DNA from 3 places in the Paenibacillus beijingensis genome. Region 2 is predicted to be linked to each of the others. Evidence: riboswitches for the same ligand, from Rfam matches in the RefSeq annotation. Region 2 holds a riboswitch; each other region holds the start of a gene.
The links. Region 2 has a riboswitch for cobalamin ahead of VN24_RS03445 (energy-coupling factor ABC transporter permease). Riboswitches for the same ligand answer to the same signal wherever they lie in the genome.
Positions count from the first base shown of each region.

Region 1 (2,196 bases), 1.8 Mb from region 2:
GCCGATGTCGGCTTCGCGCTCGGAAGCGGAGCCCGGGCGGCATTGGAGGCGGGTCATCTGACGCTGCTGCGGCCGCGCTTGACCGGCATTTGCCAGGCAATCGCGATCAGCCGCCTAACGCTTCGCAATATCCGGCAAAATCTGGCCTTTGCGCTGTTGTACAATATGATGATCGTGCCGCTGGCGGTCTGCGGCCTGCTTCAGCCGTGGATGGCCGGAGGCGCGATGGCGCTCAGCTCGCTGTCGGTCGTCTGCAACGCGCTGCGGCTCGGCCGCTTGATTGACCGCAAGCTGAAGGAGAATTCGGCAGAATGATGCGGCAGCGGGCACGCGCGGCGCAAGCTTTGCGGATAAGGATAGACAAGCCGGGGAAGGGATGGTATAGTTACTACGAATCTTTTTCATAAACATGGAAACAGGTGCCGCAGCGCGGGAGCAGTAGCTTTCGCCCGCAGCGGTTAAAAGGGAAGTCCGGTGAAATTCCGGCACGGACCCGCCACTGTAACAAGCGTTCCGCCTTCGGCAGTCTTTAAGCATGCCGTATCTTCGGAACATGCCGCGCACAGATGCTGTCACTGGAGCTTCATACTCCGGGAAGACATGCACGGCAGCAGCTTGAAGCCAGGAAACCTGCCTGTTTCAGGACGCTGTAACCTACGAGGATTTAGGGTGGTGTCGGAGAGAGGCTGCTTGCTTTGAGGGAACCTGTATTTTGATATGGTTGCCGCCGGACAAGCAAACCTTTTGTTCCTGTAGACAGGAAGCACTTCCGACACGTTCGGAGGTGCTTTTTTTAAATATAAGAAAGGATAACGTTTCATGCTGATCCTTCCTTAATATTTTCACAGCGAAACTTTTGACCGCTGTTGGAGATGAAGACAGCGCTCAAAAGTTTCTGCTTCAAGTTTTAAATTAAAGACAGGGGTGTTGGAAGAAATGAAACAACAAGCAATGAAATCCTTCAAATTATCGGTTGCCATCATGATCGCAGCAGTAATGCTGCTTCTCGCCGCATGCGGCAGCGGCGGCGAAAGCGGCAGCGGAGCCTCCACGAACGGGGCGCCTGCAAACGGTGCGAGCCAATCGGCCGCGTCAGAGGAACCAAGTACGGGAGCGGCAACCGGCAATTCGGCGGACGCCAAGACGACCGCGTATCCGCTGACGGTCAAGGATGCATCGGGAACGGAGATTACGTTTGACAAAGCTCCGGAGCGCGTCGTATCGCTCGTGCCGAGCGAAACGGAAACGTTATTCGCGATCGGAGCGGGCGATGAAGTCGTTGGCGTCGACGAATACAGCAACTATCCCGAGGAGGCAAGCAAAAAAACGAAAATCGGCGATTTGAAGACGAATGTGGAAGCCGTCACCGCGCTTAATCCCGACCTCGTTGTCGCCTCTTCGACGATGAATGCGGAAGCGATAGAAAAGCTGCGCCAGCTGAACATTAAAGTGTACGCGTCCGCACCGAAAACGTACGATGAAACGGTTGACAAAATCGGCCAGCTCGGTCTCATCATGAACAAACAGGAGCAGTCCGGACAAGTGCAGCAGCATATGAAAGATGTGAAGCAGCAGGTCACGGACGCGGTGAAAGACGCTCCGAAGACAAAAGTGTACCTGGAGTTTTCGCCGGGCTGGACGGTCGGCAAAGGCGAGTTTATGGATGAACTGGTGACGCTGGCGGGCGGTACGAATGTGGCCGGCGACCAAAGCGGCTGGTTCGAAGTCAACTCCGAACAAATCGTCAAGGCCAATCCGGAGCTGATCGTATATCCGAAATTGGACGGTAACCCGATTTTGCCCGGCATTAAGAGCCGTGCGGGCTGGTCGGTTATCGACGCGGTGAAGAACAACCGCTTCGCGGAAGTGCCGATGGATCCGCTTGTCCGTGTCGGTCCCCGCCTCGCGGACGGGCTTCTCGATCTGGCAAAGGCGATTCATCCCGACCTTGTGAAATAAAATGGGCATCAAAGCCAAATTGTACGGTTATGGAGGAGCAGGCTTGCTCCTCCTTGCCTTTTCTGTCGTTGTCAGTCTTTCTCTCGGCTCTGCCGGAATGTCCCTTCATGATGTATGGGGCATTTTGACGAGTCGATTGTTTGGAGGCGCAGCCGACGGTTGGAACGAAGGCCAAGAGGCCATCGTGCTGCAAATCCGGCTGCCCAGAGTGATGCTTGCCATTCTGATCGGCGCCGC
Region 1 covers NZ_CP011058.1:4,709,859-4,712,054, forward strand. The annotation lists gene VN24_RS21345 (heavy metal translocating P-type ATPase) at 1-315, shown strand, start outside; cobalamin riboswitch at 401-652, shown strand; gene VN24_RS21350 (ABC transporter substrate-binding protein) at 937-1,959, shown strand; gene VN24_RS21355 (FecCD family ABC transporter permease) at 1,967-2,196, shown strand, end outside.
Region 1: linked by a shared signal. The riboswitch ahead of VN24_RS21350 (ABC transporter substrate-binding protein) and the one ahead of VN24_RS03445 (energy-coupling factor ABC transporter permease) in region 2 are both predicted to bind cobalamin.

Region 2 (2,196 bases):
AAATTTAATAGAAGCCATCATAACTGTTGAAGATTGGACAGACGTTGAACGGCTAAAGGATAGGGGGCGAAGACGATGCTGAAGCTGGGTGAAAAGGTCGTCATTGTGGCCGATCATTTCGAACAGAACCTTCCGATCGGGGAGTACGGATATATTATCGCTTATGACCGCAATGCGGACAGCATATTTGAATATGTTGTGCGCGTGCCGTCTGCGAACCGGAGTTTTCTGCTGCCGGGCGAAGATGTGGAGCTTGAGGCTGCACTGATTCAACAGGAAGTCGACCGGGTTGAACGCGAGGCGCTGATCGACTTTGCGCTTGCCACTCGCAACGAGGAGCTGTTCAACCGCATTATGAACGTCAAGTCTTCGGACGAAGAGACCGCCGATGCGGGGTCGAAAGAAGTGCAAAGCCGCGAAGACTTCATCAAGCAGGTCAATTTGAAAGCCTGGATTTAATATTTGCCGCACTCATAACCCTGAGGTTATCCTCAGGGTTTTTTTTAATGGTACGCCCTTTGAGACCGCGATCGCCGTTTCGGCTTGTCTCTCTTTCGAAATCTCAATTGACAGTCAACGACGGGAAATGATAGTTTTAATTAAAAGCTAATCATATTCCAATAAACTAGGTGCCTTTGCGGATGCAAAGGGTAACAGGGAATCGGGTGCAAATCCCGAGCGGTCCCGCCACTGTATACAGGGAGTTTTCTTTTCGAACGTCACTTGGGTAAAACCGGGGAAGACAAAAGAAAACGTCGATCTGAAGCCAGGAGACCTACCTAGTTTGTATCGCCATATTGACCTTCGCGGAAAGGAATTGGTGTACGTTTGTTGCTGCCGACGACCGGGAACTTCTTTTTGTCGTCTGTTCATGCGTGCCCAAACCAATCCTGCATAAGCCGGGATTGGTTTTTTTTGTGTGAATATAAAGAGGAGGAATGGTTGTGAAGGTTAACAAATCGGCTGTATTGCTGATCGCGGGTTTTGTTTGTTATTTATGGGTCAATGAGCCCCGGTCCGCTTATGCGATGCACATTATGGAAGGGTTTTTGCCTCCGGCATGGGCGATGTTCTGGTGGGCCGTATTTATTCCGTTTTTTATGTTGGGCGTGCGCTCGCTCATCAAATTAACGAAAGAAGCGCCGGAGCTGAAGCTGATGCTGGGTCTGGCCGGCGCATTCACCTTTGTGCTTTCGGCGCTGAAGATTCCGTCGGTTACGGGCAGCAGCTCGCATCCGACCGGTACCGGGCTTGGCGCCGTCATGTTCGGTCCGCTGCCGATGAGCGTGCTCGGCTCGATCGTGCTTTTTTTCCAGGCGACGCTGCTTGCTCACGGCGGTTTGACGACGCTGGGAGCAAACGCGTTCTCGATGGCGGTGGCGGGGCCGATGGTCGGATATGCGGTATATACGTTGATCATGAAATCGACCGGCAAGCAAAAGCTGTCGATCTTCACCGCTGCGGCGCTCGCCGATTTGTCGACTTACGTCGTGACGTCGATTCAACTGGCAGCCGCTTTTCCGTCCGCGGACGGCGGTTTTATCGCTTCGTTTGCGAAGTTCGGCGGCATCTTTGCCCTGACTCAAATTCCGCTTGCCGTTAGTGAAGGTTTGCTGACGGTGCTGGTTTGGAACTGGCTGCAATCGTACAGCGGAAATGAGCTTTCGTTACTGCAGCGCAAAATGAAAGGAGCTGGCAGCAAATGAACAATAAGGTCAAAAACGGGTTAATCGTGGCTGCGGTTATTTTGCTGGGCGTTTTGCCGCTGCTGCTTGTGAATGGAGAGTTCACAGGAGCGGATGGAGCTGCCGAGGAGATGATCAGGGAGATTAATCCTTCCTTCGAGCCGTGGTTCACGCCGCTGCTTGAGCCGCCCGCGGAAACGGAAAGCATGCTGTTTGCGCTGCAGGCCGCCATCGGAGCCGGTTTTATCGGTTATGTGATCGGCTTGTTTAAAGGCAGATCGTCCAAGTCGTCGAACAAGGACAAGCGATGATCAAAAGCATCGATACGCTGTCGTATGGCAACCGGTTCAGATCCGTGTCGCCGATGTGGAAGACCGGCTTTGCCGCCGTGATGGTTGTGCTGTCGTATTGGACCCACCCGCTCGTGCAAGCGGCGATTTGGGCGTGGATGACGATTTGGACCGTTTATTATGCCGGAATTCCGATCCGCTTTTATTTTGTTCTATTCGGC
Region 2 covers NZ_CP011058.1:718,886-721,081, reverse strand. The annotation lists gene VN24_RS03450 (hypothetical protein) at 76-459, shown strand; cobalamin riboswitch at 611-797, shown strand; gene VN24_RS03445 (energy-coupling factor ABC transporter permease) at 945-1,706, shown strand; gene VN24_RS03440 (energy-coupling factor ABC transporter substrate-binding protein) at 1,703-1,996, shown strand; gene cbiQ (cobalt ECF transporter T component CbiQ) at 1,993-2,196, shown strand, end outside.

Region 3 (2,196 bases), 1.3 Mb from region 2:
CGACTTTGGAGCAGTTTCGGGCAGCGTATCCGGAGAACAAAGCTTTCTTCGCAAAAAAGGACGAATACGATCCGGATCATCTTTTTATGAACCATTTCTTTGAACAGTATAGAGGGGACGAAACGTAGTGGAGATCAAGTGGCTCATCCGCTCCCAAAGCATCGTGACGCTGGCAGCCGGTATGATATATCCGTATTACCTGTTGTTTCTCAAAAATCTCGGAAACAGCTACTCGAAGTACGGGCTCGCGTTCGCCGTATTTACAATCAGTTCGGCACTTGCATCCCAATGGCTTGGAGCAAGGCTCGACCGGTATGGCCCGCTAGTGCTGGTCTTGAGCTCGCTAGGAATGACGGCGGCCATGCTGGCTTTTCCGTGGGTGGGCTCCTACTTCTGGGTAATCGTGCTGCAACTGCTGATGGGCACCTGCAGCGCCATGCAAAAAATGGGGGAGCGCCTGCTGCTAGCCGATGGGAGCCAGTCCGGGGTACGCGGACCCGTTCTAGCAAACTACCAGTTCTGGACGTCGGTTGCTTCAGGGTTTGCCGTCCTGATCGGCGGTTACCTGCTCGATTGGTTAACGATCAATGCCCTGTTCTACACGAGCGCCTTGCTCTACGCGGTTAGCTCGTGGGCTGTGTGGAAGCATCGGACAGGTTCAAGGCAATGAAGCTTTGCAACGAATACTCTGTCGAAGCGATAAGGAAATATAGAGTAGACGAAATGATGAACAATATGTTATAGTTCAAATTATTTGCACATATTTTATGGAACCAGGTGTCGAGTGGAAGCATTCGACTTAATAGGGAAACCGGTGAAATTCCGGTACGGTCGCGCCACTGTAAGCGGGGAGCTGCTCTATTGCCACTGTTTCAATGTTTGAAATGGGAAGGCTGTGAGCACAAGCTATGATCCGCAAGTCAGGAGACCTGCCTGTTCTATCAACACCATTGAACCTACGCGTAATAGGGAGGTGTAAGGCAGCAACTTGCGGGTGTGAGGTATGCCGTTAATCGGTTTGCCGATCGGAAGGCCCCTTGTTCATTTCCTTATACTAGTTCTGTTCGTAGGCATCTCCAATGGGGGTGCTTTTTTTGTTGCATTCCTAGAAGGGTGTTGTTTGTTCAGGGCAGCGGATTGCGAAATGATTGTAATGGATAGGGGGAGCGTTATGGCTGAAACAAAGGGCAAGCTGCTCATTATCGGATTTGGGCCTGGAGCATTTGAACATATTACGGAGCGGGCGCGGCAGGCGATCGAGGAGAGCGACGTTATTATCGGCTACAACACTTACGTCGATCTCATTCGCGGGCTTTTGACCGATCAGGAAATTGTGCGGACGGGAATGACGGAAGAAGTTAGCCGTGCGCAGGAAGCGGTACGTCAGGCAGAGATGGGAAAAAAAGTCGCGGTCATCTCCAGCGGCGATTCCGGGGTATACGGCATGGCCGGACTCGTCTACGAGGTGCTGATCGAGAAAGGCTGGAAGCCGGCATCGGGCGTAGAGGTCGAAGTTGTTCCGGGCATTTCTGCGATTAATTCATGTGCTTCGCTTCTTGGAGCACCTGTGATGCACGATGCGTGCACGATCAGCTTAAGCGATCATTTGACACCATGGGAGACGATCGCAAAGCGGGTGGATGCGGCAGCGTCCGCTGATTTTATTATTGCGCTGTACAATCCGCGAAGCGGGAGACGCACCCGCCAGATTGTGGAGACGCAGCGCATCTTGCTGAAATACCGTTCGCCGGAAACGCCGGTCGGTCTCGTCAAAAGCGCTTATCGTGACCGCGAGCAGGTGATATTAACGACGCTCGGCTCCATGCTGGACCATGACATCGGGATGCTGACGACGGTTATCATCGGCAACTCCACGACGTCTGTTTATCAAGGTTTAATGATAACGCCGCGCGGTTACCAGCGTAAATATACGCTGCAAACGGACGAGCAGCCGCTTAAGCCTCATGAGCGACTGCGCACGGAGGCGGAGCCATGGTCGCTAAACGCCCGCGAGGAAAAAAAGGACATGCGAGAAGAGGCGGATGAACCTGAAGTGGTCGAGGCGGCGCAGGCGGTACGGACCAGCGTGCCGGAGGCTCCGGTTGCGCTGGCGATGGAGGCTCTTGGCGCATTGGAGGCAAAAGGCATCATACAGGGCGGATACGCAGTCCATGCGAAGTCGCAGCCGCCTGCCCG
Region 3 covers NZ_CP011058.1:5,133,326-5,135,521, reverse strand. The annotation lists gene VN24_RS23190 (FAD-binding oxidoreductase) at 1-128, shown strand, start outside; gene VN24_RS23185 (MFS transporter) at 128-670, shown strand; cobalamin riboswitch at 758-951, shown strand; gene cobJ (precorrin-3B C(17)-methyltransferase) at 1,172-2,196, shown strand, end outside.
Region 3: linked by a shared signal. The riboswitch ahead of cobJ (precorrin-3B C(17)-methyltransferase) and the one ahead of VN24_RS03445 (energy-coupling factor ABC transporter permease) in region 2 are both predicted to bind cobalamin.